3 regions of the Aeromonas sp. CU5 genome follow, and region 2 is predicted to be linked to each of the others. Evidence: riboswitches for the same ligand, from Rfam matches in the RefSeq annotation. Region 2 holds a riboswitch; each other region holds the start of a gene.
The links. A riboswitch is a leader RNA that binds a small molecule or an ion and turns the genes downstream of it on or off. The one in region 2 is predicted to bind cyclic di-GMP.
Positions count from the first base shown of each region.

Region 1 (9,852 bases), 1.9 Mb from region 2:
AGTTGCCCGCTTTATGGAGCCGCTGCTCAGCCAATAAGCCCGCCTCTCTGAGCCAATATCCCATAAACAAACATCCCGCCCAAACAGGATGTTTTGCCATGGACTGACCGGCAGATAACATCTCAGTGGCGCCCTAGCGCAGCCAATCAGTGATGCCAATCCATCGCCAATATCCCATAAACAAACATCCCGCCAAAACAGGATGTTTTGTCATGGACTGACCGGCAGATAACATCTCAGTGGCGCCCCAGCACAGCCAATCAGTAATGCCAATCCGTCGCCAATATCCCATAAACAAACATCCCGCCGAGGCGGGATGTTTTGTTATTGATTGAGCATAACCGGCAAGCAACCTGTCAGCTCTCCAGCACCTGACGCAGCCGCTCCTGCGCTACCCCCACCAGCAGGTCGGGCTGGAACTTGGAGATAAAGCGGTCGCAGCCCACCTTCTTGACCATGGCTTCGTTGAAGTTGCCACTCAGGGAGGTATTGAGAGTGATAAAGAGATCGGACATACGCGGATCGCTGCGCACCTCGTGGGTCAGGCGGTAGCCGTCCATCTCCGGCATCTCGGCATCAGTGATCATCAGCAGGATCTCATCGGTCACCTTCTTGCCTGCATCACACCAGCCTTTAAGCAGGTTAAGCGCCTGCAAGCCATCCTGACACTCAATGATTTCAAGACCCAGTTGCATCAAGGTTTCGCGCACCAGATTACGGGCAGTACTGGAATCATCGACGATCAGCACCTTGCGACCATGCATCTCGGGCAGGATCTCCCGATCCAGCACCTCTTCCGAGATCCGGATGTCATAGGTGATGATCTCTGCCAGCACCTTCTCCACATCGATGATTTCGACGATCTGATCGACGCCGTCATCCGGAATACGCGTGATGGCGGTGAGGTAGTTGGCGCGCCCGGCAGAGCGCGGTGGCGGCAAAATATCCTTCCAGGTCATGTTGACGATGTTGGCAACCTGCCCCACCAGAAAACCCTGAATGGTACGGTTGTACTCGGTGATGATGAGGTTGGATTCAGTGTCGATGGGCATGGGGCGCATACCGATGGCACTGCGCAGATTAATCACCGGAATCGAGGTGCCACGGATGTTGGCCACACCGCTGATATTGTGGTGAGAACCGGGCATTCGGCTGAGGTGCGGCAGTTTGACCACTTCCCGTACTTTGAAGACGTTGATGGCAAAGATCTGGCGGGTGCCGAGACGGAACATCAACAACTCCAGGCGGTTTTCACCTACTAGCTGAGTTCGTTGATCAACTGAATCCAATATACTCGCCATATGCAACGTCCATCTGTTTATTAATCGACTCTATTATAGAGGCTGCCCGCCAGGAAAGGCAGGCGCATTTTCAACCAGATCGACCAACCAGACAAAAAAAGTGAGGCCGAAGCCCCACTTATCTCATTGATTTCAAGATTAATAACTACATACAGATTTCCAGCTGCCGTCAGTTGCCTTGGGCTCGCTGCTGGTCCACCAGTTGGCCTGCCACACCACCTTATTATGGATAATGCGATCGCCACCATTGGCATGATCCCCCTGCGGCCAGGTTGGATAGGCCTTGTAAGATGCAGGATTAATGCTCTGACTGCTGCAAGTGGTCCCCGGATTATCGCCACCACCGGAACCCAGCACCGCCTCGGGCAGAGTCGGGAACTCGGCCTTGAGACCAGCGGTCTGGTTGCCGCTGATGATGCGGATACCGCTTGGCACACCGGCGGCCGGCAGATAGTAGGTCAGCGCCACTTCTACATCGGCCCCCGGTGTCCAGGCCTTCCAGGTCGGCAGGGTCAGCCCTACCTTGTGAAAGTCCTTCTCGCCCGCAATGCCGTCGGAGTTCTGGTTGCCACCGCTCTCAACCACTTTCAGCCCCATGCCGCTCTGGTCGGTAATGGTATCGGAGGTAGAGGTCGGAACCAGGAACTCGATACGGGTACCGCCCGGAATGGTCTGGGTCGAGTTGTTGGTGAGCTTGAGGGTCGGGTTGATCGGGTAGTTGGAGTCCCCTTCCTTGAAGCCGGAGAGGCTCACTGCGATGTCGAGCTGGGCCGCCGGAGCTGCCAGATCGTTCTGCTTGGTGTTGTACTTCGTCGCCTTGGCGAACTTGTCGTAGGCGAGCGTGGTCAGGGTATCCCCCATCCCGTACTCGTTCTTGGCAGGATCGAAAGCGTAGTCGCCAGCCATCTCCCAGAACATCACACCACCCAGACCACGGTTGATGATGTAGTCGAGCTTGTGGCCCATTGACTCTTCATCTTCGGTAGATAGGAACACTTTCTTCTCTTCGTTCCACAGCCAGGGCGCGTGGGCCTTGTCATCGTAGTAACGCACATACTTGCCTTGCATCACGTGGGCGGGGTTGTTGGGATCAAGACCCCAGGCGGTGCCGTAGCTCGGCAGTGTAGTGATGCCGAGGCTGGCCGCATTCTCCAGGTTCTTGGCATGCCACATGGGCACGGCGCCACCGCCGATCTCTTTGCCGTTCTTGTCCAGATCATGCCAGATGTTGTCGATGCCGACCGCCCCGTTGCCGCACGGAATGGTGCTGCCACCGGTGCCGGGCTGGCAATCGCTCTGGCTCGGCAGGGCCGCCTTGCCACCCAGACCGTGGGTACCACCACTGACCCCTTGCCAACCGCGGGTGTAATAGGGCACACCGACGTTGATCTTGCCGGCTGCCAGCGCACCACGGAAGTAGTGTGCCGACCAGGCCGCATTGAGGTAACCGATGCCGCCAAACTCTTTCTGGGTGTAGACACCCCAGTTGGCCAACTCTCCATCAGCCTTGTTGTCAAACAAGGCTGCGTTGTGGCCGACAAAGTTGTTCCAGGCACCGTGGAAGTCATAGGTCATCAGGTTGACGTAATCGAGGTACTGGGTGACCTGGAAGTTCTCCATCCCGCGCAGCAAGTAGGCCGACGCCGGGGAGGCGATGGTCAACATGTACTTGCGACCATCCTCGCTGCCCGCTGCATCCAGCTTGTTACGCAAGGTCTGCATCATCACCTTGTAGTTGGCAAACAGCTTGCCGCGGCACTGGTTGGAGAGCGGGAAGTCGTTGGGGTTACCCGCATCCTTCATGGAAGTGGAGTATTCGTAGTCGATATCGACCCCGTCAAAGCCGTACTGACGGATGAAACCAACTGCCGACGTGGCGAGGGCATTGATGCCGTCGGTATTGACCGAGCAATCGCCCTTGGTAGTAGCTGTGTAGAAACCACGCGTATCGGCCCAGCCCCCTACCGAAATGAGGGTCTTCACGTCCGGATACTGCTTCTTGTACTTCGACAGCAGGTTGAAGTGGCCCTTGTAGGCGAATTCAGGATCCATTTCGGCACCCGGCACGCCATCCCAGGTCATCTTGGTGGCAGCGTCGTCCACCTTGACTTGGTGGCTCTGCTCATCCACTGCCGCGAAGGCATAGTTGATGTGGGTGATCTTGTTCCACGGAATATCGCTCACCAGATAGGCGGGCAGGCCATTCTTGCCGGTGCGCCAGGAGGTGAAATAGCCGATGACCCGGCGGGCGTGGTCATCCCCCATGCACTCGTAACCATCCGGGCGATAGATCTGGCGGATATCGCAGGAGAGGTTCCCCCCATCTGGCGGCAAGGCAGCCTCCTCGACATTGACGGTCACCGCCGCCGACTCGCCACTCAGATTGGTCTTGTCGGTGGCCACCAGCTTGAGGGCGGCACTGCCCTTGGTATCCGGCGTCCAGTTGACCTGCCAGGGGGCGGCGTTGTCCTCACCCACCTTCTTGCCATCGACAAACAGCTCGACTTTGGCCACATCGTTGTTGGCATCGGTGACGTTGCCGCTGACCGCCACGCTGCGACCCAGCGTCACCTTGGCACCGCTGGCCGGGCTGCTGATGCTCGCCTTGGGCGCCTCTGGTGCCACCACGGTGGTGACCTTGAAGCTGGAATCCGCCTCGCTCAGCACCTTGCCATCTTTATCCAGCGCCCGCGCTTTCAGGGCATGGGCACCCACACCGGCGGCACTCCAACTGGCATTCCAGGGGGAAGCGCTCGCCGTGGCGACCTGCTTGCCGTCAACAAGATATTCCACCTTGACCAGCGCAGTCACCGGGCCGCTCAAGCTCACCGCCAGCGCCACGCTGGCACCTTCATTGAAACGGGCACCGACAGCCGGTGAGCTGACAGCTACACCGAGTGCCGGGGGTGGCACTTCGCCGCCATAGAGCCTCCAGGCATCAGCCCAGACCGCACCAACGCCCGGTTCATAGTGATAGGGAGATGCCCCGCACCAGCCTGAATAGGGAAATTCTTTGCACTCGTAGAGAGCGCCGACGTTGCTGACGATATCGCCAGCCTTGTAGGCAGTACCGGATTTATAGGCGGGATAAGCGACCTGAGCCCAGGCGGGCACAGCCGCAAGGGCAACCAGCATGGCAAGCCGGCTGGGTCTGAAGAGCTGTTGCATATTGTTATCTTCCTTGTTTTGTCTTGGCATTGGTCACCAAGGCAAAGAACAATCGCAACCTGCATGATGGGCGCAGACAACTGGCAATGGACTTGCCACAAAAACCACCCTCACCCAGGGAAACCCCGCTATCTGGATCCATGATCAAGACCGGAGGCATTGCGCCCCGACATCACTGCCGGTTTGCCCTTTACCTGGGTTCCTTGAGGAACATGCCGAGTATAGGAATCAACCAGCAGAGTCTCAATCTTAATTCTCGAAAGAAAATATGTGAATTTCCAGCTAACCCTCCATGTTCAGCTAGCCAGGAATTAATATTTTTATCATTAATTTCATACTGTTAGCCAAGTCAAAAAAACCAAAATCACCCTCATTTGCATCCCCGTAATGTGCGTTGGCTCACTGGTACGACATGCCAGAAATGTGACAATGCGCGCCCTTGGTCAACGAGCCAAGGCTATGGAATCACTGGCAAAAATAAAAAAGGAACACCTATGAAAGGTACTCGTACCCTGCTGTCGCTGGCCGTGGGGCTGGCACTTGCATCCTCAGGCGCCCATGCGGCATTTGTCTGCCCGTCCGATCCGGCTCAACTCACCCCCATCCCGACCATTCAGGGCACAGGCTCTGCCAGCGCGCTGGCCACCTCTCCAACCACCAATGGTGCTATCAGCCCAGTCTCCTTCCACGTCAAGGGTGTTGTCACCACCGTGAGCCAAAGCCTGACCAGAGGCTTCTATCTGACCGACCCTGTGGGTGATGGCAACCCGGCCACCTCAGACGGCATCTTCATCTACCTCAAGGATGCTCGTTCTGATATCAAGGTGGGTACAGAGCTCTGCTTGGAAGCCCAGGTCGAGGAGTACATGGGCGGCACTCAGCTCAAGCTGAAGTGGGATGGTACAGTTCCCCGGCTCCAGGTGTTAGGGCAAGGCAAAAACGTACCGGTGAGTGTGCTCAAGGTCAACGACAATGAGACCTTGACCAATGCACTCAATCGCCATGAAGGGATGCGTGTACGTCTCAACAGCAGCAGTGATCTTCACCTGACGCGCAACTTTAGCTCCGACTATAAAGCCTCTCGCACCAGCCTAGAACTCTCCCATAAGGCTCCGCTCATCAAGCCAACCCAGCTCCATATTGCCAACAGTCAAGAAGCGATTGCTCTGGCCAGCAAAAATGGCAGCAACCGTCTGGTCGTCGAGTCTGATTTCAAGGTAAAGGATGGAGCTCTTCCTTGGTTCCCGGCTTTGGATGCCGACCAGGGTTATCTGCGCATCGGTGATCAATTCGAGGGCCTGGAGGGTGCGGTGATCTACAACAAAGATGCCTTCCGTCTGATGGTGCCAAACGATGTCACCCTCAGTGTCGGCAATCTGCTGCGCACACCAGAAAATGATCGACAGCTGACCTCACCTGCCCGCACGCCGAGTACCAACATACGGGTCGGCAGCCTTAACGTGCTCAACTACTTCACCAGCCACTCCAGTATTGGTGGTGCACTCAATGTTCAATGCAAAGACCAATCGGATGCGGATAACACTGATCCAAAAGCAAATAGTTGTAACCGTGGCGCCAAAGCATTGCTCTCATTCGAAAAGCAACGCACCAAGATAGCCAACGCCATCACCGAGATGGATGCGGATCTGCTCGGCCTGATGGAGATGGAGAATAACGGCTTCGAGGATAACTCGGCCCTCCACAACTTGGTGACCCGCCTCAACGAACAGCAGAAGGATGCGAGCAAACACTACGCCTATGTGCGCCTGCCGGTGAGTGCCCTCATCGATGGCAAGTTCTTCGGCGGCGATACCATCATGGTGGCGATGATCTACCGCCCTGCCCTGCTCACCCCCAGCGGGGATGCCAGCGTCATCAAGCTGCCGGAGCAGCGCTACACCACAGGTGGTATGACCAAGACAGCCGGTCAGCGCGACTCTCTGGTTCAGACTTTCACCGTCGCCAAGAGCAAAGAGCCGCTGACGCTGGTGGTCAACCACCTCAAATCCAAGGGGTCAGGCTGCTACGAAAATAGCGATGGCAAGACAGAACCGGCCGACCTGCAGGGCAAGTGCACCGAGTTCCGGGTCTCCGCCGCCAAAGTGCTGGGTGAAGCGGTCAGTAAACTGCCGGGCCAAGTGCTGCTGGTTGGCGACTTCAACTCCTACGCCAAGGAAGATCCGATCCGGGTGCTGACCGACTACAACCCAGCCACCAGCGAACGCAAGATCGTATCGGCCTCCCACACCTTTATCGGTGACCAGTCCTATGAGCAGCTCGGTCGCGAGGTGACCAAGAGCTACGGCCTGATCGACCTGAACGTCAAATTCAACAAGGAAAAAGCCATCTCCTACAGCTACGACGGGGAGTTGGGTACCCTGGACTATGCCCTCGCCAACCCGGCGCTAGCCAGCAAGGTGACCGGGGTCTTTGACTGGCATATCAACGCCTTCGAGAGCAGTCAGTTCGAGTACGCAGCTAAATACACCGATGCACTGCTCAAGTCTGACAACCCCTTCAGCGCCTCCGACCATGATCCCATCATCGTCGACCTGAAATTGGAGATCGATGCCAGCAAACCGGACACCTCCTCAGGCGGTGGTGCATTGGGACTCGGCCTGCTGGCACTGTTGCCGCTGGCTTGGCGACGTCAGCGCCGTTAATTATTCTGCCCGCCGAGAGCGTGACCAAAGCCCACGAGTATAGTGCAATGCTGATCAGTTAAGGATCCATTGACCGATCCTTCTGCTGTAGGACAATCCGGAACCAATCATTGGTTCCGGATTTTTTTATGTCTATTGCAAACGACCTGAGCGATGTTATTGAAGCATCTGGCGACATGCTGGCCCGGTTGGCAATTTTTGCCGACCATATTCCCGACGAATGGATTACTGCCGCTGCCGCCTTGTCTGAAAAGGCCACTATCCGCCGACGCCGCTTACCTGCTGATATGGTCTTGTGGCTCGTCGTGGGGATGGCCTTTTTTCGCAATGAGCCCATCTCCGAGGTCGCTCGGCGCCTCAACATCTGTGCCGAAGGTTTGGCAAATGATGCCTTGCTCGCTGACAGTGCCCTGTCTCAAGCCCGTCAGCGACTCGGCAAACAGCCGCTCGAGTGGCTGTTCAAGCAGTGTGCTGATGTGTGGGGGCGGGAACGTTATCCTGAAGACCAGTGGCATGGTTTACAGGTCTTTGCTATCGATGGCGCCCTGTTCCGAACCCAGGATATGCCTGAACTCAGAGCGCATTTCGGCTCGGGTAACACGTCAACCAACCGGCAAACTGTCAACGCCGACCGAAAACTGATCCACTCTGGCTAATTTCGCCGATTGAAAAGTGATCCACCCGGACATGGGATTAATTGGTTTTGGGTGTGGCCCCCGCTTTGCGTTTCTCTTTCAAACGATAGCTTTCACCGCTGATCTGAACGATGTGTGCATGATGTAACAGCCTATCGAGCATAGCTGCCGTCAGTGTCTGATCATCGGCAAAGGTGCTGGCCCACTGGCTAAAGGGCAGATTGCTCGTCAAGATCAGGCTCCCTTTCTCATAACGTTTGGCGATCACATTGAAAAACAGGTTTGCTTCCTCACGCCCAAACGGCAAGTAGCCTATCTCATCGATCACCAGTAAACGCGGCCCCATCACGACACGGCTGAAGTAGGCATTAAGCCGCTCCTGTCGTTGAGCTGCTTGCAGCTGCAACATCAGGTCTGCTGCGCTGATAAATCTGGTCTTGATGCCAGCCATCAGAGCCCGATAGGCCAGTGCGATGGCAAGATGCGTCTTGCCCACTCCGCTTGGGCCCAGCAGTACTATGTTTTCGCTACGCTCGATAAAGGCCAGACTGGCCAACTCCTGCAACTGGCTGCGAGGTGCGCCACTGGCAAAGCCGAAGTCGTACTGCTCCAGCGTTTTGACCACGGGTAAAGTGGCCAGTTTGAGCAAGGTCTGGCGGGTGCGCTCGGTCCTCAAGGTCTGCTCTGCGTGCAGCAACCACTCCAGATAATCGGCGAAGCTCGCCTCCTCGTTGGCCGCCTTCTGAGCTAGTGCTGACCACTGGGCAGCAATCCCTTTCAAGCGCAGCGCCTGACTCAGGGCTATCAGGCGTTCATGCTGCAAGTTCATACGTTCACCTCCAGCAGGTCTTGGTATACCGATAGCGGATGCTGCAAGCTCTCCAGCGGCATGGGGCGCGCAGTGGCCGTGGTGCCGGGACCAACGGGTAGCGCCTGTGGCAGGGGTAGAAAATGAGGCAGCTCTTGTTGCAATCGGATAGCCGGGACTTCACCGGTAGTGCCATGGCTACGCTGGTTGGCGATATCTTGCAACCAGGGGCCGATATGGGCATTGGCGGTTGACACATCTAGCGCCAGTCCTGCCTGCTTGAGGATGGCTGCCAGTGGTGTGACAAAACTGCGCTTGAGGTAGCCGTTGAAGCGCTCGACCTGGCCTTTGGTCTGGGCCCGGTAGGGACGGCAGACGCGGGGGCAAAAACCGTACTCTTCGGCCAAGGCGAGCAGGGCCGGGTGCCAACGATGGTCACCTTCACCATAGGCATCCTGCTCGCGGATGATGGTGCTGGCATTATCAAATAGCACCTCCTGCGGGACCCCACCGAAGAAATGACAAGCCTCACGCAGTCCGGTCAACCAGGCATCATTACGTTCGTGATCGAAGAAACGGACATAGCTGGCGCGGCTAAATCCCAGGGTAGCAACAAAGGCCTTTAGAGGCTGATTGCCGCGGCTGATAATGGTGAAATCGACCTGCATCTGTTTACCGGGGGCCGTTTCAAAACGGACGACGGTGCCAGAGGCGTCATGGCGCAGAGGCGATAACCAGGCCTTGAGCTGGGAGAGCCCGCCAGTGTAGCCATGCTCTCGCAGTTCCCTGAGCAGAACCGTCGCCGGGATCCAGTGTGGCTTCGCTGCCTGGATACGCGCTTGCAGATAGGGTTTAAAAGGATCGAGCTTGGTTGGTCGGGCAGCTCGGCTGGGATAGATTGGCAGGCCCGGGTTGCGCAGATACTTGCGAACCGTGTTACGGGACACCCGCAATTGCTGGGCGATAGCCCGGATGCTCATGCCCTGACGGGCCAACACTCTGATTTCCACTGATAACTCCTGGGTCAACATAGGTGTGGCTCAAAAGCCACGATCTTGGCCCAGGTGGGTCAACTTTACTCCGGCGTTAGTGGGTCATTTTTACATCGGCGGTGACAGCAAACCCCCTACCCGATGCTGCGGTTGGTCACGCTGATGAATGTCCGTTCGCATGTCATTGCCAACGCGGCCATCAGCCCGTACCGCAAAGGGGAAATCCCCCTGGCCAGCGAGTTCATTCAATCATTGCCGGACAATTCGGTAACCCTGCTGGATAAA
Region 1 covers NZ_CP023817.1:2,897,355-2,907,206, forward strand. The annotation lists gene CK911_RS12770 (arylesterase) at 1-37, shown strand, start outside; gene CK911_RS12775 (chemotaxis protein CheV) at 357-1,301, opposite strand; gene CK911_RS12780 (glycosyl hydrolase family 18 protein) at 1,440-4,436, opposite strand; cyclic di-GMP riboswitch class I at 4,585-4,667, opposite strand; gene CK911_RS12785 (ExeM/NucH family extracellular endonuclease) at 4,964-7,132, shown strand; partial or broken gene CK911_RS12790 (transposase domain-containing protein) at 7,261-7,752, shown strand; gene istB (IS21-like element ISAeme17 family helper ATPase IstB) at 7,826-8,596, opposite strand; gene istA (IS21 family transposase) at 8,593-9,606, opposite strand; partial or broken gene CK911_RS12805 (IS4 family transposase) at 9,694-9,852, shown strand, end outside.
Region 1: another riboswitch for cyclic di-GMP. It lies ahead of CK911_RS12780 (glycosyl hydrolase family 18 protein); the one in region 2 lies ahead of CK911_RS00915 (glycosyl hydrolase family 18 protein).

Region 2 (9,852 bases):
TGAGCCATCTGGGGGCGGTGCGTTTCATGACTCGCCAGCTGCCCGCCGAGCAGTTGATCCCGACCCAGGCGCTCTATGCGGCCCTGGGCCTCGGCATGACGGTGGCGGCCTTGATGGCGATCTGCGGCGTACTGTTCGAGCCCCTCGGCGGCGGCATCTTCTTCCTGATGGTGCTGGTGGTGTTGCCGGTGTTCTTCCTGCGGCTGCGCCCCTTTGCGCCGTCTGCGCAGGAGAGTGCTCCGGCCTGATACTGGGCTATCTGAATCATCACCTAGCAACAGGGAGAGCCACGGCTCTCCCTTTTTCGTTGCTGCGGTTTGCGGCGTTATTGCTGCTCGCCAAAATAGTGGCGGCTGAGGCGGTGCCAGGTATCCGAGCCGATGGTGCCAGCAAGCCGCTCATTGGAGGCGGCATCAAAGCGGCCATCTGGCAACCAGCTCAGTTGGGGTAGCAGTTGGGCCAGCGTCACGTCATTGTGTTGCAGCTCCCGCTCCAGCGCTTCCCAGAAGGCGCTCCCTTTGACGTAAAAGAGCGGGTAGTAGGAGCGATCGCCAGCCAGCACCTCGCGGGCTGCCCGATAGAGCCCGCTCTCCCTATGGGGCAGCTGTTTGCCTCGCTCGGCCAGTTCGTTGACCGCCGTGACCTGATGCAGCCGAAAGCGGCGCAGCGCCTTGATGGCGAGGTACTCGGCGAGGCTCTCGTTGACCCAAGTGGGCTGTTGAGCAGAGTGGTGAGCGCTGAGGATGTGCACCGCCTCGTGGGCCGAGGTGCGCAGCAGGCGCAGGGGGGCCTGTGGCGTCGGCTTGCCATTCATGGTGGGGTAGTTGGCGACAAACACCTGATCCCCAGCGGCGCCGCCGAGGGAGCGAGTCGCCACATCTCGTCCCAGCCACACCAGTTGCCACGGGTGAGTGGGCGGGGCCACATCGAGCTGGAAGGCCAGATAGTCGATGATCTCATTCAGTTGCTGCTGCAAGGCCGGCAGATCGAGCTGATTGGCGGTCTCATCATGGCTCAGCACCAGCCGCGGAGCTGACTTGTTGACAGGAACAGTGGCTAGACCAAATGGCAGGATCAGCGGCGGCTGGTTGACACTCGGTAGCGGTTGGCAGGAGCCATCCGGCAGACAGATCTCCCCTCGGCGGCTCCCCAGCTGGCGCACCAGATTGCCCCACTCGGTCAATAGCCACTGGTTGGGGGCAAACAGCAGCGACTGTTGGGCCGAGGCATCCGCTCCCAGTGCCGGAGCGGGTGTGAGCGTGATCTGCCAGCCTACCTCCTTGCAAGAGAAGGGCTGGTTGAGGGCAACCGGCTGGTTGTCTGCAAGGCAGACCAGCGCGGGGGAAACCGGCGTTGCACTGCCCGGCAACTGGCGGGCGGGGAGCAGGGTAAAAGGGGGATCACCCTGCATGGTGAGGTGAACTTGTAGCAGATTGGCGCTGGCGCCCTGCTCGATAAGGTAGCGGGGGCCGCTCGCGCCATCGGCGGCGCAGGCCCACAGTGGCAGCAGCCACAGGGCAAACAGGGTGAGATGACGACTCATAAGGGGGTTAGCGCTCCTGCTCGTAGCCCAGCAGATCGCCGGGCTGGCATTTGAGTTCACGGCAGATGGCCTCCAGAGTGGAGAAGCGCACCGCCTTGGCGTGGCCATTTTTGAGGACCGAGAGGTTGGCCTCGGTGATGTCGATGCGCTGTGCCAGCTCGCGGGCGGTCATCTTGCGTTCGGCCAGCAGGGCATCGAGCCGGATGATGATGGACATAGGCTCCACTTACACCGTCAGTTGCTGTTCGTCGGCCAGCAGTTTGGCCTCGCGCATCACCAGTGCCAGCGCCAGTACGATGAGTCCCGCTAGCAGCAGCCGGAAATCGGACGAGCTGATAGAGACGGAGCCATGTATCTCGGGGCCGCTCATGGTGAGGACGGTATCGAGCAAGGGGGTCTGGATCAGCTCGACCAGGAAGGATACACAGAGCAGCACACCGATCTGCCGATAGCGGCGGATCTGCTCGAAGGTGAAGAGCAGACCGGCGCGGTAGCCACGAAACAGCTGACGCAGTTGCCACAGCATCAGCATGAAGACCAGATCCGGCAGCAACTGCACCAGGGTGCCGAGCAGCCGGTTGGCGGTGCGCAGCGGATAGTCGGCCATGGTAAGGGGGGGCTGCGGGATGAGGTCGAGGGATGGCGTTTCACCATTGGCCAGCGGCACGCCGTTGAGAATGTGCGAGCCGCTGCTGTGGATGATCTGGTTGAGCTCCTCTTGCAGCAGGTCATTGCCGCCCAACAGGTGGGACCAGGTCTCCATCAGGGTAATGGTGGGGGTGGCGAGCAGGGCAAACAGCAGCAGCCACTCGATCAGAACGCTCAGGCGTTCAAGTTTGGTCGTTCTCATCATGAACCTCATGGTGGGCGCCATCCCGCTGGCGGAATGGTTTTAAGTTTATTGTTTATCAATATGCAGATGGGCGAATGTTTATCGTTTTACGATATACAGTCAAGGCAAAACTTATTGAAAAACGATAATTTCAATCTGTCCGAAGGGGATGACTTTTGGCTGCTGCCTCTCTAGACTGGCGAGGTTGTATACAAAAACTCAACATGGACAAGGAGTTATCGATGCACCAGGGATGGCTGCTGATCGGATTGTCGCTCACCTATCTGGGGCTGCTGTTTCTGATCGCCTTCGTGGCAGACAAGCACAAACGGCACCGTCTCAAGGGGCAACCGCTGCTCTACAGTCTGTCGCTGGCGGTCTACTGCACCTCCTGGACCTTCTTCGGCACCGTGGGGCAGGCGAGTGAATCCCCCTGGTCGCCGGTGCCCATCTACCTTGGCCCCATGCTGGTCTTTCTGTTTGGCTGGCGGCTGCTGGCTCGCCTCATTCTGGTGGCCAAGCGCGAGCACATCACCTCCATCGCCGACTTTATCGCTGCCCGTTACGGCAAATCCCAGCGGCTCGCCATGGTGATCTCTCTCATCGCCATCATGGGGATCCTCCCCTATCTGGTGTTGCAGCTCAAAGCCATCGTCACCGGGCTGGATCTGCTGATGGTCAATAGCGGTGGCATCAGCCCGACCAGCAACACCAGCGAGCTGGCGCTCGGGGTCACTCTGCTGTTGGCGCTGTTCAGCATCCTGTTCGGTACTCGCCATCTCGATGCCACCGAGCACCACAGGGGGATGGTGGTGGCCATCGCCTTCGAATCGGTGGTGAAGCTGCTGGCCTTTATCGCGGTGGGGGGCTTTGCCCTATGGCTGATTTTGAGCAAACCCGGCGTTGCCCACGAGCAGGTGACCCGCGACTTCTTTACGCAGGTGATGGCGGTGAGCCCCGGCAACCTGCTGGAGCTCGCCATCTATACGGTACTGGCGATGTGCGCCGTCATCTGCCTGCCGCGCCAGTTTCATGTGACTGTGGTGGAGAACAATCAGGGGCAGGATCTGCACTGGGCGCGCTGGATCTTCCCGCTCTACCTGTTCGTGATGGGGCTCTTTATCTGGCCACTGGCGCTGGCGGGCAAGCTGTGGCTGGGGGCTGAGGTGGCGTCTGACACCTATGTGATCAGCCTGCCGATGGCCCTCGGTTTTGATGGCATGGCGATGCTGGCCTTTCTCGGCGGCACTTCGGCGGCCACTGGCATGGTGATCGTTTGCACTATCGCGCTGGCGATCATGGTGAGCAACGATCTGGTGCTGCCGGTGCTGCTGCGCCGTTTCTGGCGGCAGGGGCGCGACGAACGGCTGGTGCGGCTGCTGCTGCAGGTGCGCCGCGGCGCCATTCTGCTGATTTTGCTGGCGGCCTGGGGGCTCTACCTTTGGCTCGGCGATCTCACCAGTCTCTCCCGCATCGGCTATCTCTCGTTTGGCGCTGTGGCCCAGTTTGCACCGGCCCTGCTGCTCGGTCTCTACTGGCGCCACGGCAATCGCAAGGGGGTCTATCTTGGTCTCTTCCTCGGGGTGAGTCTCTGGTTCGTGACCCTGCTGGTGGAGAGCGGGTTGCTGGCCGGTTCACCGCTGGCCGAGCTGCTGGCACCGCCGGACTGGCCCGCGTTTCGCGATCTTAGCCTGGGCGCCTGGTGCATCTTCCTGAGTCTCGTGCTCAACCTGCTCGGCTACGTGGTGGGTTCCCTGCTGTCGCGCCCGGCGGTGAGCGAGCGGCTGCAAGCGGCCAACTTCGTCGGCAAGCCGAGCCGTGATACCGCCGCCCTCTATCAGGCGCGGGTCTCGGTCAAGGAGCTGGAGATGCTGGCGGCTCGCTTCGTCGGTTCGAGCCGGGTTAAGCGCGCCTTTGGCCGCTTCGCCGGTGAGCGGGGCGGCACCTTGGCGCCCCAGATGCAGGCTTCGGCCGAGCTGATCGCCCACACCGAGCGGCTGCTGGCAGGGGTATTTGGCACCTCGTCGGCGCGGTTGGTGCTCGCCTCGGCCCTGCAGGGGCGCAACATGCAACTGGAGGAGATTGCCACCATTGTCGATGAGGCCTCCGACGTGTTTCGCTTCAACCGCGGCCTGCTGCAGGGGGCGATCGAGCATATCGGGCAGGGGATCTCTGTGGTGGATCGGGAGCTCAGGCTGGTGGCCTGGAATCGCCGCTACATCGAGCTGTTCCACTATCCTCCGGGGCTTATTCAGGCGGGGCGCTCCATCGAGCAGATCATCCGCTACAACGCCGAGCAGGGGCTCTGTGGCCCCGGCGATATCGAGGACCATGTGGCACGGCGGGTCGCCTTTATGAAGCGCGGCAGCGCCCATATCTCGGCGCGAGAGCGCCCGGACGGGCGGGTTATCGAGATGCAGGGCAACCCTATGCCCGCCGGTGGTTTCGTCATGACCTTTACCGACATCACCCCGTTTCGCGATGCGGAACGGGTGCTGCGCGAAGCGAACGAACATCTGGAGGCGCGGGTGGCCGAGCGCACCCACGAGCTCTCCGAACTCAACCGCCAGCTGCTGCTGGTGAACCAGCAGGTGGAGCGGGCCAACCACTCCAAGAGCCGTTTTCTGGCGGCGGTCAGCCACGATCTGACTCAGCCTCTCAATGCCGCCAAGCTGTTTACCTCCTCCCTGTTGGAGATGCTGCCAGCATCTGGTGATCAGGCCCGCATCGCCCGCCATATCGACGATGCATTGGGGGCGACCGAAGATCTCATCACCGATCTGCTCGATATCTCGCGGCTCGAAGCGGGCAAGTTCAAGGCCAAGAAGATCGACTTCGCCTTGCGCGATCTGTTCGACAACCTCAAGGCGGAGTTTGGCGTGCTGGCGCAGGCGGGGGGAATCCACTTCTCGGTGGTGGAGAGCAAGCATGCGGTACACAGCGATGTGCGGCTGCTGCGGCGGGTGCTGCAGAACTTCCTCACCAATGCGTTTCGCTATAACCCGGCTGGCCGGGTGCTGCTCGGCTGTCGCCGGATCGGGGAGAAGATCCGCATCGAGGTGTGGGACAATGGCCCCGGCATCCCGCAGGATAAACAGGAGGCAATTTTCGACGAGTTCTCCCGCCTTGATCACTCCCGCACCGCCAAGGAGCAGGGGCTCGGTCTGGGACTCGCCATCGCCCGCGGCATCTCGCAAGTGCTCGGTCATCAGCTCACCCTGCAGAGCTGGCCGGGCAAGGGGTCGGTCTTTGCGGTGACCCTCAATCTGGCGACCCGCCCGGTTGTGCCCCATCAGTTGGCCGTGCCTGTGGTGCGTGACAGCCAGCTGGAGGGGGTGGCCGTGCTTTGCATCGACAACGAGCGGGACATTCTGACCGCCATGAGCACCTTGCTCGGCCGCTGGGGCTGCGAGGTGCGCTGCGCCGTTGATCTGGCCGAAGCCGAAGTGCTGGTGGCAGAAGGGTTTGTGCCTAGGCTGGTGCTATCTGACTATCACCTCGACGACGGCAAGACCGGGCTGGAGGCGCTGGCTGCGCTGCAGCTGGTGTGTGGCGACGAGCTGGGGGGCATCATCATCAGCGCCGATCGCAAGAGCGAGTTGCAGGCGCAGATCCGCGAGGGAGGTTACGGCTACATCAGCAAGCCGGTCAAACCGCTCAAACTGCGGGCGCTGATGAACAGCCTGTTGCTGCGATAGCAGCACCTCAGGCGGCAAGCCGTGAACCGGCTCACAAAACCGCACAAATATGGTGACAACCATCGTCATGGTGGTTCGTCATACATGGCCCCGGATTGGCGATGATCCCTTCACTATTTCGTGTGATAACGACCGATAGCCATTCTGGTCAGCCACTTGTTGTGAAAGTCGACAGTAGCGCACCTGATCCGCTCACTCTATAGTCGGGATGCGATTATTTTTATCGCGAATGAAGTAGCTAAAGGGCAAACCGATCGCGAGATCGGGACGCAAAGCTTCCGGTCCAGGGATGAGCCGTACTTGAGATAGCGGGGCCACCACAGGTTGTTGTGCACCTTTGCCAAGAGGCCGCACTGCTTCTGGGTTACCTGTCAGGGCGTCGCCCTTTTCGTTGCCTACATAACGAAATAGGGAAATATAACAATGCTAAGTCCAAAGCCTACCATGCTGGCCCTCGCGGTCGGTCTCTGTTGTGCCACTTCCGTTTATGCTGCGCCCCCCGGCAAGCCTGCCATTGCCGCGGGCCCCACCAAGTTTGCCATTGTGGAGGTCGATCAAGCCGCCAGCGCCTACAACAATCTGGTCAAGCGGAAGGATGCCGCTGACGTCGAAGTGAGCTGGAACCTCTGGAGTGGCGATATTGGCCAGACCGCCAAGGTGCTGTTTGATGGCAAGGAGATGTGGTCCGGCCCCTCTGCCGCTGCAGGAACGGCTAAATTCAAGGTGAAGAAAGGGGGGCGGTACCAGGCTCAGATAGCCCTCTGCAACGCCGATGGATGTACCCTCTCCGACAAGAAGGAGATAGTGGTCGCCGATACCGACGGCAGCCATCTGGCGCCACTCAAGGCCGCGCTGCAGGAGAACAACAAGCCTTACGCCAACAAGTCCGGCAAGGTGGTGGGGACTTACTATGTGGAGTGGGGGGTCTATGGCCGCAAGTTTACCGTCGACAAGATCCCGGCCCAGAACCTGACCCATATCCTCTATGGTTTCACCCCCATCTGTGGCGGGGATGGCCTCAACGACAGCCTCAAAGAGATCGAAGGGAGCTTCCAGGCGCTGCAGAAAGCGTGTGCCGGTCGCGCCGACTTCAAGGTGGCGATGCACGATCCCTGGGCTGCCGTCCAGATGTCGCAAGGCAATCTCTCCGCTTGGGATGAGCCCTACAAGGGCAACTTTGGCAACCTGATGGCCCTGAAACAGGCTTATCCGAACCTCAAGATCCTCCCCTCGGTCGGCGGCTGGACCCTTTCCGACCCCTTCTATTTCCTCGGTGACAAAACCAAGCGCGATGTGTTCGTCGGCTCGGTGAAGGAGTTCCTGCAGACCTGGAAGTTCTTCGACGGCGTTGATATCGACTGGGAGTACCCGGGCGGACAGGGCGCCAACCCGAAGCTGGGTAGCCCGAGCGATGGTGCCACCTATGTGACCCTGATGAAGGAGCTGCGGGCCATGCTCGACGAGCTGGAGGCCGAGACCGGTCGCCAGTATGAGCTCACCTCGGCCATCGGGGCGGGTGGCGACAAGATCCAGGATGTGGACTACAAGGCAGCCCAGCCCTACATGGATCACATCTTCATGATGACCTACGACTACAACGGTGGCTGGAGCAACACCGAGCTGGGTCACCAGACCAACCTCTATGCGGCGAGCTGGGATCCCAATACCAAGTACACCACCGACAAGGCGGTCAATCAGCTGCTGGCGCAGGGGGTAGATCCTGGCAAGCTGGTGGTCGGTGCCGCCATGTATGGCCGTGGCTGGACCGGGGTGAGCGGCTATCAGGGTAACAACCCCTTCACCGGCAAGGCGACCGGCAAGGTGAAAGGAACCTGGGAAGATGGGGTGGTGGATTACCGCGACATCGTCAACAACCGGATGGGGGCTGGCTGGGAGCAGGGCTATGACGAGGTGGCCGAGGGGCCCTATCTGTTCAAGGCGGCCACTGGCGATCTCATCACTTATGACAATGAGCGTTCGGTCAAGGCCAAGGGGCAGTATGTGCTGGCCAACCAGCTCGGTGGCCTCTTCTCCTGGGAGATCGACGCCGACAACGGCGACATCCTCAATGCGATGCACGAAGGGCTGGGCCACGGCAGTGGCATCACGCCGCCGGTCAACAAGCCGCCATTGGCCAACGCGGGCAGTGACCTCAAGGTGACCGGTCCGACCGAGGTGACGCTGGATGGTTCGGCCTCCCACGATCCGGAGAATAGTGCTCTCAGTTACAGCTGGAAGCAGATCTCCGGGCCGCAGGCTGGCTTGCTCGACGCCACTCAGGCCAAGGCGCGGGTGGTATTGAACGCCGTGGCGAGCGACATCAATCTGGTGTTCGAGCTGACGGTGACCGATGACCAGCAGTTGAGTGCCAAGGATCAGGTTGTTGTCACCAACAAGGCGCCGCAAGCCAACCTGGCACCGGTGGTGAGTGTGCCAGCCACAGCCTCTGTGGAGGCGGGCAAGCAGGTGACCATCAAGGCCACCGCCTCCGATCCTAACGGCGATCCGCTGACCTATCAGTGGAGCGTGCCAGCAGGCATCACCGCGACAGGCCAGAACAGCGCCACTCTGGTGGTGACAGGCCCGAGCGTGACCAGCGACACCGGTTATGATCTTAGCCTCACCGTTTCCGACGGCGGGCTGGATGCCAGCGCGGCAACCCGTTTGACGGTCAAACCGGCCAGCGGCGGCGGTGGTTGCACGGCGACTGATCCGGATGCGGTCAATTGGCCAGTTTGGAAAGCGGCAACCACCTATAACAGCGGCGACAAGGTGAGCCACAACCAGCTGGTGTGGCAGGCCAAGTACTGGACTCAGGGCAACGAGCCGAGCCGCACCACGGATCAGTGGCTGCTGGTGAGCAAGGTGCAACTGGGTTGGGATGCCAACGTGGCCTACAACGGTGGCGAGATCACCACTTATAACGGCCGTCAGTGGAAGGCGCAGTACTGGACCAAGGGCAATGAGCCCGGCAAACACGACGTCTGGCAGGATGTGGGGGCCGCCAGCTGTAAATAAACAAGAGTTGAATGGTCGCGGGGCATGCCAGTCATGCCCCATTTTTATGGCTCTGTCCCAATTATGTGTTGAAAGGCTAAGCTTGAAGTAGGTCATTACCTTGAGGTCTACCATCATGGATACCCCAGCCTTTCAACACCTGTTGTCTCTCTTTCCACAGCTTACCCTGCGCCAACGCCGTGTTGCCCGGCAGGAGCTCATGGCGCCCCACACCATTACCTCACTCAATACCCAGCTACCTGCATGCAGCGGTTGCCCACATTGTCAGGCCGATGCCAATCAGCTGGCACCATGGGGATGGAGTCGCGGACTACGTCGCTATCGTTGCAAACTGTGTCTACGCACCAGTACCGTGCTGACCAAGACCCCCTTGGCCAGATTACGTAAAACGCAGTGCTGGGAAGACTACGCGCAAGCCCTCATTGAAGGACTCACTGTCCGCCGGGCAGCTCTGCGTTGCGGGGTCAGCAAGAACACCGCTTTCCTCTGGCGCCACCGCTTCTTGCGTGCGATGGCCGCCCATCAAGCCACACGGGAAGAGGGCATCGTTGAGGTCGACGAGACCTTCTTCCTCGAGTCGTTCAAGGGGCAGCGGGGATTACCTCGTCTGGCTCGGTGTCGAGGAGGTAAAGGGCGAACCCGGGGAACCGGGCCCGATTACATCCCTGTGATGGTGGTGCAGGACCGTGCTGGTCACCATGCAGATTTTCAGTTGGAAAAGATGAATGCCGAAACAGTTATCGCGGTCTTGAAGCCCCTGG
Region 2 covers NZ_CP023817.1:203,764-213,615, forward strand. The annotation lists gene CK911_RS00890 (3-phenylpropionate MFS transporter) at 1-248, shown strand, start outside; gene CK911_RS00895 (hypothetical protein) at 326-1,543, opposite strand; gene CK911_RS00900 (helix-turn-helix transcriptional regulator) at 1,551-1,760, opposite strand; gene CK911_RS00905 (DUF2975 domain-containing protein) at 1,770-2,393, opposite strand; gene CK911_RS00910 (PAS domain-containing hybrid sensor histidine kinase/response regulator) at 2,618-6,073, shown strand; cyclic di-GMP riboswitch class I at 6,308-6,395, shown strand; gene CK911_RS00915 (glycosyl hydrolase family 18 protein) at 6,497-9,091, shown strand; gene CK911_RS00920 (IS1595 family transposase) at 9,207-9,852, shown strand, end outside.

Region 3 (9,852 bases), 1.0 Mb from region 2:
CCGGCGACACCGGCCACGTCGATGCGGGTCAGCATATGGTGAATACCGTGACCGAACTCGTGGAACAGGGTGACCACTTCGTTGTGGGTAAACAGTGCCGGTTTGCCATCCACCGGGCCGTTGAAGTTGCAGGTCAGGTAGGCCACCGGCTTTTGCAGCGAGCCATCCTGACGGTAGCGACGACCCAGGCAGACATCCATCCAGGCACCGCCCTGCTTGTGTTCGCGGGCGTAAAGATCGAGGTAGAAGCTGCCACGCAGCTCGTCTTCGGCATCGAAGATGTCGTAGAAGCGCACGTCCGGGTGCCAGGTATCGATGCCGAGGCGCTCGCGCACCTTCATGCCAAACACCCGCTTCACCACTTCAAACAGCCCCTTCACCACCTTGCTGGCGGGGAAGTAGGGGCGCAGTTGCTCGTCGGAGATGGAGAATTTGTGCTGCTTGAGCTTCTCGGCGTAATAAGCGAGATCCCAGGCGGCCAGCTCGCCCTGACCATGTTGCTCGGTGGCGAAGGCGCGGATCTCCTCCAGCTCGGCTTTGCCTTGCGGTAGGGATTTGGCCGCCAGATCGGTGAGGAAGCTCACCACCTGTTCGGTCTTGTCCGCCATCTTGGTCGCCAGCGACAGCTCGGCATAGTTGGCAAAACCAAGCAACTGGGCCAATTCGCGGCGCAAGGTGAGCAGCTCGCTCATGATGGCGGAGTTATCCCACTTGCCCGCATTGGGGCCCTGATCCGAGGCGCGAGTGGTGAAGGCCTGATACATCTCGGCACGCAGTTCGCGGTTGTCCGAATACATCATCACCGGCAGATAGGAAGGGATATCCAGGGTGAACAGCCACCCCTCCTTGCCCTTGAGCTCGGCCATCTGACGGGCAGCGGCCCGCACGCTGTCGGGCAGACCGGCCAGTTCGGCTTCCTCGGTCACCGGCTTGTGCCAGCCCTGGGTGGCATCCAGCACATTGTTGCTGAAGCGGGAGGCCAGCTCGGAGAGGCGGGCCTGAATTTCGCCGTAACGCTGCTGCACCTCGGCAGGCAGACCGATACCGGAGAGGCGGAAGTCGCGCAGGGTATTGAGGATTTCCTTGCGCTGGGCACCGCTCAGCAGCGGGAAGTCATCGCTTTGGGAGAGGCCAAGATAGGCTTGATAGAGCCCTTCATGCTGGCCGACATAAGTCTGGAACTCAGAGAGCAGCGGCAGGCAGGCATCATGTGCCACTCGTAGCGCTTCGCTGTTAAGGACGGAATTAAGGTGGCTGACCGGTGACCAGATCCGAGCCAGACGGTCATTGACCTCTTCCAGCGGGGCAATCAGGCTATCCCAGGTGTGGGTTTCATTCTGGGCCAGCACATCGCTGATCTTCTGCTTGCAGTCAGCGATCGCCTGCACCACGGCAGGTTGCACCTGCTCTGGCTGGATCTGGCTGAAAGGGGGCAGTGCATCCATTGTCAGCAAAGGGTTATTCATCCCGGTTACCTCTTGTTAGGTCTTGAACAGACCGCTTTATCAGCTCTGTATGGTTTTCTAACATGTGGGCAACCCATGCAATAATCAAGCTGGAATCACACTCCAGCCCCCTTTTTGCCATCCGTCTCACAACCGGAGTGCCGCGAGCCAGCCGGGGGCCACCTCGCGTCAGCTAATGACACAGCCCGCAGCCCTTGTTCCCCATCATTCCCGCGCTCCTGCTAGGCATGCCACCGGTGGTGATCATCAGGATAAATCCCTCACCAGCCCTGTGGTTATCAGGCTTTCCCGCTCTTCGAACATCCTGTTATTTAAGCAACGCCCCTCTGGAACACCTTGAATTATTAACTTTTTCCAAAATGTGACATACAGGAGAGCGCGTTGATTAATTTATCTTCCCCCTCCTACCATATGCGGCTAATTTAGGGGGCCACTTGATTGTCTGTACCACACAGAGGTCGGGTGAAAAAGGCAAAGTGGTTCGAAAGGCCACCACGCAAAGCCACCGGTCTAAGGGATTTTCCTATGACAGCGGAGCTGCCCCCGAAGCCCATCCCCTGATGGGCCTCCTTTTGCAACGTACGGAGCAACAATGAACAAGTTCAAACTCTCCCTGCTGGGCTGCCTGATCGGCGCTACCAGCCCCATGCTGCACGCCGCCAGCGCAGGCCAGAACATGGTCAACCCGCAATCTGGTGTGGTGGTCGGCTACTGGCACAACTGGTGCGGCGGCGCTGGCTACAAGGGTGGCGTCGCCCCCTGCGTCAAGCTGGATCAGGTCAACCCGCAATACAATGTGGTCGATGTCTCCTTCATGAAGGTTTATGGCGGCAACCCGATCCCGACCTTCAAGCTGGATACCGGCACCGGTATGAATGAAAGCCAGTTCATCGAACAGATCGCTGAGCTGAACCGTCAGGGCCGTGCCGTACTGCTGGCACTGGGTGGCGCCGATGCCCACATCGAGCTGCGCACCGGTCAGGAGCAAGCCTTCGCCGATGAAATCATTCGTCTGGTGGAGACCTATGGTTTTGACGGTCTGGACATCGATCTGGAGCAAACCGCAGTCACCGCTGCCAACAACCAGACCGTGATCCCGGCCGCCCTGCGCATCGTCAAAGATCACTATCGTGCTCAGGGGAAAAACTTCCTTATCACCATGGCACCCGAGTTCCCCTACCTGACCGCCAACGGCCTCTACACCCCCTATCTGCGGGCGCTGGAAGGTTACTATGACTGGATCAACCCCCAGTTCTACAACCAGGGTGGCGACGGTATCTGGATCGACGGCTTCGGCTGGATTGCCCAGAACAACGATGCCCTGAAAGAAGAGTTCATCTACTACATGGCGGACTCGCTGATCAACGGCACCCGTGGCTACTACAAGATCCCCCACGACAAGCTGGTATTCGGCATCCCGACCAACATCGACGCCGCCGCCACCGGCTACGTCACCAATCCGCAAGATCTGTTCGATGCCTTCAACAAGCTGAAGAACCAGGGCCAGCCCCTGCGCGGCTTGATGACCTGGTCCATCAACTGGGACATGGGTCGTAACGCCGCCGGTCAGGCCTACAACGAATCCTTCATCAAGAGCTACGGCCCCTTCATCCACGAGCAGGAGATCACTCCGCCGATCGACAACGGCAAGCCGGTGTTCAGCGGCGTGAGCGATACCCGCATCAAGCAGGGCACCGCCTTTGATCCCATGGCCGGTGTCACCGCCAACGACAAGGAAGATGGCGACCTGACTGGCCAGATCCTGGTGGAAGGTTCGGTAGACAACCAGCGCATCGGTCTCTACCCCCTCACCTACAAGGTGAGCGATCGTGACAACAACGTCACCGAACAGCTGCGTAGCGTCGAAGTCTATAGCATGAAGCCGGTATTCAGCGGCGTCACCGACACCACGCTGGAGCTGGGTACCTCCTTCGATCCGATGACTGGTGTCAGTGCGAATGATGAAGAAGATGGTGACCTGACTGCCCAGATCAAGGTCAGCGGCAGCGTCGACAGCAACAAGGTCGGTCGCTACACCCTCACCTATCAGGTGACCGACAGTGCCGGTCAGCTGGTGACCCAGCAGCGCAACGTGACCGTCAAGGAGCAGGGCGCTATCTGTGAAAACAGCTGGGATGCCAAGAAGGTCTACGTGGGCGGCGACATCGTCAGCCACAACGGCAAGAACTGGCTGGCTGGCTGGTGGACCCAGAACGAAGAGCCGGGTACCACAGGTGACTGGGGTGTCTGGAAAGCGCAGGGTGACAGCGACTGTGACGGTGGCAACAAGCCGCCGGTGATCGACAGCAGCGACTTCACCGTCGGCGCCATGGCCAGCGAGTACACCATAGTCAACGGTCAGGTCAGCATCCGTTTCAACGTGACCACCGCCAACCCGGTGCAGATCACTGCGACCCTGGAGCAGAACGGCCGTAGCCACGGCACAACCAGCAGCAAGGTGAATGGCACCAGCGCCCTGGTACTGCAAGGCAGCAACGTCACTGACGGCAGCTATGAAGTGGTCATCAGCGGTCTGGCTGACGGCCAGAAGCCGGTAGTACAGCGCTTCCCGGTCACCCTGGCTGAAGAGAGCGACAACGGCGGCAACGATGGCGACTACCCGGCCTATGCCCCCAACACCAGCTATCAGGCCGGTGATCGGGTCAGCAACGCCGGTGGCAACTTCGAGTGCAAACCCTGGCCGTACAGCGGCTGGTGTGGTGGCTCTACCAGCCACTATGCACCGGGTACCGGCTCTGCCTGGAGCGACGCCTGGACCAAGCTGTAATCAACAGGTCATAACCAAGAGGGAGCCGCTGGCTCCCTCAGCCACTCGCATCAACCGCGATTGGCACCGCCCGGAGTGATGTCCGGGCTACATTCATAACGAAAGAGGGGAGCCATCGGCTCCCCTCTTTTTTATCCGTCTTTATCCGTCACGTCTGCTTAACGGGCATCTTCCTTCAGCCACTGCGCCACGCGCTTGGCGAAGTAGGTGAGGATGCCGTCAGCCCCGGCCCGCTTGAAGCAGAGCAGAGACTCCATGATGCACTCCTTCTCTTTCAGCCAGCCGTTCTGGATCGCCGCCATGTGCATGGCGTACTCGCCACTCACCTGATAGGCGAAGGTCGGCACGCCGAACTGATCCTTCACCTGACGGATCACGTCCAGATAGGGCATGCCCGGCTTGACCATCACGCTGTCAGCCCCTTCCTGAATATCCAGCGCCACTTCGTGCAGGGCTTCGTTGCTGTTGGCCGGATCCATCTGGTAGGTGGCCTTGTTGCTCTTGCCGAGGTTGCCGGCAGAGCCGACCGCATCGCGGAACGGGCCGTAGTAGCAGGAGGCGTACTTGGCGGAGTAGGCCATGATCTGGGTGTTGATGAAGCCGTTCTCTTCCAGCGCGGCGCGGATGGCACCGATGCGGCCATCCATCATGTCGGACGGCGCTACTATATCGACCCCGGCCTCGGCGTGGGAGAGCGCCTGCTTGATCAGGATCTCGGTGGTGATGTCGTTCAGCACATAACCTTCGTCATCGATGATGCCATCCTGACCGTGGGTGGTGAACGGATCGAGCGCCACGTCGGTGATCACCCCCAGCTCCGGGAAGCGGGCCTTGAGGGCGCGTACGGTGCGCTGGGCCAGCCCGTTCGGGCTGTAGGCCTCTTCCGCCAGCAGGCTCTTGCTCTCCAGCGGCGTCACCGGGAACAGGGCGATGGCTGGTACGCCCAGCTCTACCAGTTCGGCGGCCTCTTCCAGCAGCAGGTCGATGGAGAGGCGATCCACCCCCGGCATGGAGGGAACAGCTTCCCGACGGTTCTCCCCCTCCAGCACGAACACCGGATAGATGAGATCGTTGACGGTCAGTACGTTTTCGCGCACCAGACGACGGCTGAAATCATGTTTGCGCACTCGGCGCAGGCGGCGGCCCGGAAAGGCGCCCGGAAGAGTTGTAGCCATGAATCACTCCTGGAGAGGAAGTTGGAAGAACGCGGCGGAGGTGGCCCGGGTGTGGGCCAGCAAGGCCTCGGGCGCTTCACCACGACAGGCCGCCACCACCTGGGCGATGTGCGGCAAAAAAGCGGGTTCGTTGCGTTTCGGGCGGGGTTTGAGATCCCGCGGCACCAGATAGGGGGCGTCGGTCTCGATCATCAGCCGACCAGCCGGAATGCGGGCCACCTGCTCACGCAGCAGCTGACCGCGTCGCTCGTCGCAAAGCCAGCCGGTCACCCCGATATGCAACCCCAGCGCCAGACACTCGTCCAGCTCCTCGTCGGAGCCAGTGAAGCAGTGCAGCACGGCCCCCGGCAGCCTGGGCAACCAGGGACGGAGGATCTCGATGAAACGGGCGTGCGCATCACGACAATGCAGAAACACCGGCATCCCGAGCTCGGCCGCCAGCGCCAGCTGGGCGTCGAACACCGCATCCTGCACCGGACGGGGGGAGAAATCGCGGTTGTAGTCGAGGCCACACTCGCCGATAGCCACCACCTGCGGCAGCGCCGCCAGCTCGCGCAAGGCGGGCAGGGTCGCCTCATCGACGCTCGATGCATCATGGGGATGTACCCCGGCGGTGGAGAAGCAGTAGCCCGACCAGCGAGCGGCCAACTCGGCGCTGTCGCGGCTGCCAGCCAGATCGGTACCGGTGAGGATCAGGGCCTCTACCCCGGCGGCGCGGGCACGGGCCACCAGTTCAGGCTGCTCACCGGCGAACTGGCTGCTGGTCAGGTTTAAACCGATATCGATCATGGGATGAGACGTTCCGAACAAAAGGAATACATATCAGGTATTTGAAAACCATCTACTCGATGGGCCAACACCATACGCCTCGAACGGGAGCATGAAAAGAGGAAGGGAGCCTCAGCTCCCCTCGTTCTGCTATTCCTGCGGACTTCGTCATCCTCTCGCCGTCCGGCAAATAGGTGACGAACAGAGCCTCAGCTCTCCACATCCGGTTGTTCCTGTTGCTCTTCATCCTCTTTCTTCACATAGAAGCGGGCGAAGAACAGACCTACCTCCCACAGCGCCCACATCGGGATGGCGAGCAGGGTCTGGGAGAAGACATCAGGCGGCGTCAGCAGCATGCCGACCACAAACACCCCGACGATGACGTAGGGGCGCTTCTCCTTCAGGTTTTGCGGCGTGGTCACGCCGGTCCAGCACAGCAGTATGGTGGCCACCGGAATTTCGAACGCCACCCCGAACGCGAAGAACAAGGTCAGTACGAAGTCCAGATAGCTGGCGATGTCGGTCGCCACCGTCACTCCGACCGGGGCGGTACTGGTGAAGAAACCGAACACCAGCGGGAACACCACGTAGTAGGCAAACGCCATCCCTGCATAGAACAGCAGGGCGGTCGAGACCACCAACGGCATAATCAAACGCCGCTCATGCTGGTACAGGCCGGGAGCTATAAAGGCCCAGGCCTGATAGAGCAGATAGGGGATCGCCACGAAGAAGGAGACCACCAGAGTCAGCTTGATCGGCGTCAGGAAGGGGGTCGCCACATCCGTCGCGATCATGCTGGTCCCTTCCGGCAGCTGGCTGAGCAGCGGCTGGGCCACGAAGTCGTAGATGTTGTTGGAGAAGTAGATCAGTGCGATAAACACGATCAGGATGGCGGAGATGGATCGCAGCAAGCGGGTTCTCAGCTCAACCAGATGACTGATCAGGGGTTGTTCGGCCTGACTCATGGCTTCACCTCCCCTTTCACTGCTGATTCGCCGACTGGCACAAGTTCGCTCTCCCGCTGGCTGTTGACCGGCGGTACGTCGCGGCTCAACTGCACCGCAGGCTCCACCGGTGTGGCAGGTTCAACCTGGGCGACCGGCTCGGCGCGTGGCGGACGGATCTCGTTCTCCACCTGATAGGGGCGATTGACCGACTGGGCCGCCGCCTTGAGCTGTTCGATAGACTCCTGCAGCTCGGGACTCAAGTTGCTCATCTGCAGCTGTTCCGCCTTCTTCAGATCGTTGTGCAGCTCTTGCAACTTGAGCTCCTGTTCCAGCTCGGACTTGACCGAATTCGCAGTCGAACGAATGAGGCGGATCCAGTGGGTAGCCGTGCGGATGGCAACTGGCAGCCGTTCGGGCCCCAGCACCACCAACGCCACCACACCGATGACGACCAGCTCCCAAAAACCGATATCAAACATGGCTTAGGCCTGATCTTTGTCTTTCTGCTTGGCAGCATCGCCACTCTGACTAGCCGCTTCGTTCAGCTGTTTCGGGGGAAACTCGGCATCTTTCTGCTCGGCCTTGGCATCGGCCGGATCGTCGGAGAGTGCTTTCTTGAACCCTTTGACCGCGGCCCCCAGATCACCGCCAATCCCGCGCAGTTTCTTGGTACCGAACAGCAGCACGACGATGACTGCGATGATCAACAATTGCCAAATACTGATACCACCCATGACTTTCTCTCCAGAGCAGGCGCCTGATGGCGCGGTTTTTGTTTAATTGGAACGGGTTCGCAACCAGCCAACCAGCCAGCAGAGGGCTGCTCCGGCGAGACTGATTTGTCCCCACTCAATATGTTGTTTTTGGGTCAGCAAGAATACACCCGCCAATAGCAGGCTGGCTCCAACCCCTAAGAGGTAGCGGGCCTGCCCTTGCCGACGGCTGTGACGGCGGAATTCGTCAAACATCTGGTCGAAATGACGCTGTTGATGACGGGTCTGGCGCAGGGTCTCATAGACCAGCTCAGGCAATTCAGGCAGCTTCTCCGCCCAGAATGGCGCCTTCTCCTTGATGGCGTTCCACACCGCTTTCGGCCCGACCTGCTCGTGCATCCAGTTTTCCAGATAGGGCTTGGCGGTCTGCCACAAATCGAGCTGCGGGTAGAGCTGACGCCCCAACCCTTCCACATAGAGCAATGTCTTCTGCAACAGCACCAGCTGCGGCTGCACCGTCATATGGAAGCGGCGAGCGGTGTTGAACAGGTTGAGCAGCACGTGGCCGAACGAAATTTCGGACAGTGGCTTCTCGAAGATAGGCTCCAGCACGGTGCGGATGGCGAACTCGAACTCGTCCACCTTGGTGTCTGCCGGTACCCAGCCCGACTCCACATGCAGCTCCGCCACCCGGCGATAGTCGCGGTTGAAGAAGGCGAGGAAGTTCTCCGCCAGATAGCGTTTGTCTTCCCGATTGAGGGTGCCGACGATACCGCAGTCGATACCGATCCAGAGCGGGTTTTCCGGGTGCTCGTAGGAGACGAAAATGTTACCGGGGTGCATGTCGGCGTGAAAGAAGCTGTCGCGGAACACCTGGGTGAAGAAGACCTCCACCCCGCGCTCGGCCAGCAGCTTCATATTGGTGCCGTTGGCTTCCAGCGCCTCAATATCGGAGACCGGAATGCCATAGATGCGCTCCATCACCAGCACCTGCTCGCGGCAGAGATCGGTTATGATTTCAGGCACATAGAGCGCCTCGGAGCCGGTGAAGTTGCGCCGCAGCTGGATAGCGTTGGCCGCTTCGCGCATCAGGTTGAGCTCGTCGAGGATGGTCTTGCGATACTCCTCCACCACCTCGATGGGGCGCAGCCGCGCGCTCTGGGGCGCGAAACGGGCCACCAGACGGGCCAGCGCCTGCATCAGCCGCAGGTCGGCCTCGATGACCGGCTCGATGTCGGGACGGATCACCTTGATAACAATCTCGCGGCCACTCTCCTTCAGACGGGCGGTATGCACCTGGGCGATGGAGGCCGACGCCAGTGGCGTCTCGTCGAAGTCGTCAAACAGGGTCTCGATGGGGCAACCCAGGCTCAGCTCGATCTGCTGGCGCGCCGCCTGACCACAGAAGGGGGGCACCCTGTCCTGCAGCAGGGCCAGTTCTTCGGCGATATCCGGCGGCAACAGGTCGCGGCGGGTCGAGAGCATCTGGCCAAACTTGATGAAGATGGGGCCAAGGGCCTCGAAGGCGAGACGGATGCGGGCACCACGGCTGAGTTCCGGTTGCTTGTTCTTGAGCCAGAACAGGGAGCGACGGGCCAGACGACCCGGCCAGGGTTGATAGCGGGCGGGCACCAGTTCGTCGATGCCCTGCTCCAGCAGGATGGTGATGATGCGATAGAGGCGTTTGAACTCCTTCGGGGTCATCAGGTCACCTGCTGTTCGAAGCGGGCCAGCCGCAGTTCAACGGCCTTGAGCTGCTGGGCCAGCACCTCGACGTCATCGTTAAAACTCGCCACTTCCAGCGGGCCGGGTGCGAGGCGGGCCTCTTCGGTCAGATATTCCGCCAGCTGGCTGCGGGTGCGACACAGCTCGCGGCCGACCAGACGGCGCGCCTGACGGGCACCACTGAACAGGGTGTGGGCCAGCACGTCACCGGTATAGCGCGACAACTCCTCCTCCCAGTCGATATCCAGCTCGCCCAACAGCACGCTGAAT
Region 3 covers NZ_CP023817.1:3,784,391-3,794,242, forward strand. The annotation lists gene prlC (oligopeptidase A) at 1-1,466, opposite strand, end outside; cyclic di-GMP riboswitch class I at 1,927-2,011, shown strand; gene CK911_RS21610 (immunoglobulin-like domain-containing protein) at 2,059-4,254, shown strand; gene hemB (porphobilinogen synthase) at 4,413-5,429, opposite strand; gene CK911_RS17015 (TatD family hydrolase) at 5,433-6,218, opposite strand; gene tatC (twin-arginine translocase subunit TatC) at 6,407-7,162, opposite strand; gene tatB (Sec-independent protein translocase protein TatB) at 7,159-7,623, opposite strand; gene tatA (Sec-independent protein translocase subunit TatA) at 7,627-7,878, opposite strand; gene ubiB (ubiquinone biosynthesis regulatory protein kinase UbiB) at 7,921-9,561, opposite strand; gene CK911_RS17040 (SCP2 domain-containing protein) at 9,561-9,852, opposite strand, start outside.
Region 3: another riboswitch for cyclic di-GMP. It lies ahead of CK911_RS21610 (immunoglobulin-like domain-containing protein); the one in region 2 lies ahead of CK911_RS00915 (glycosyl hydrolase family 18 protein).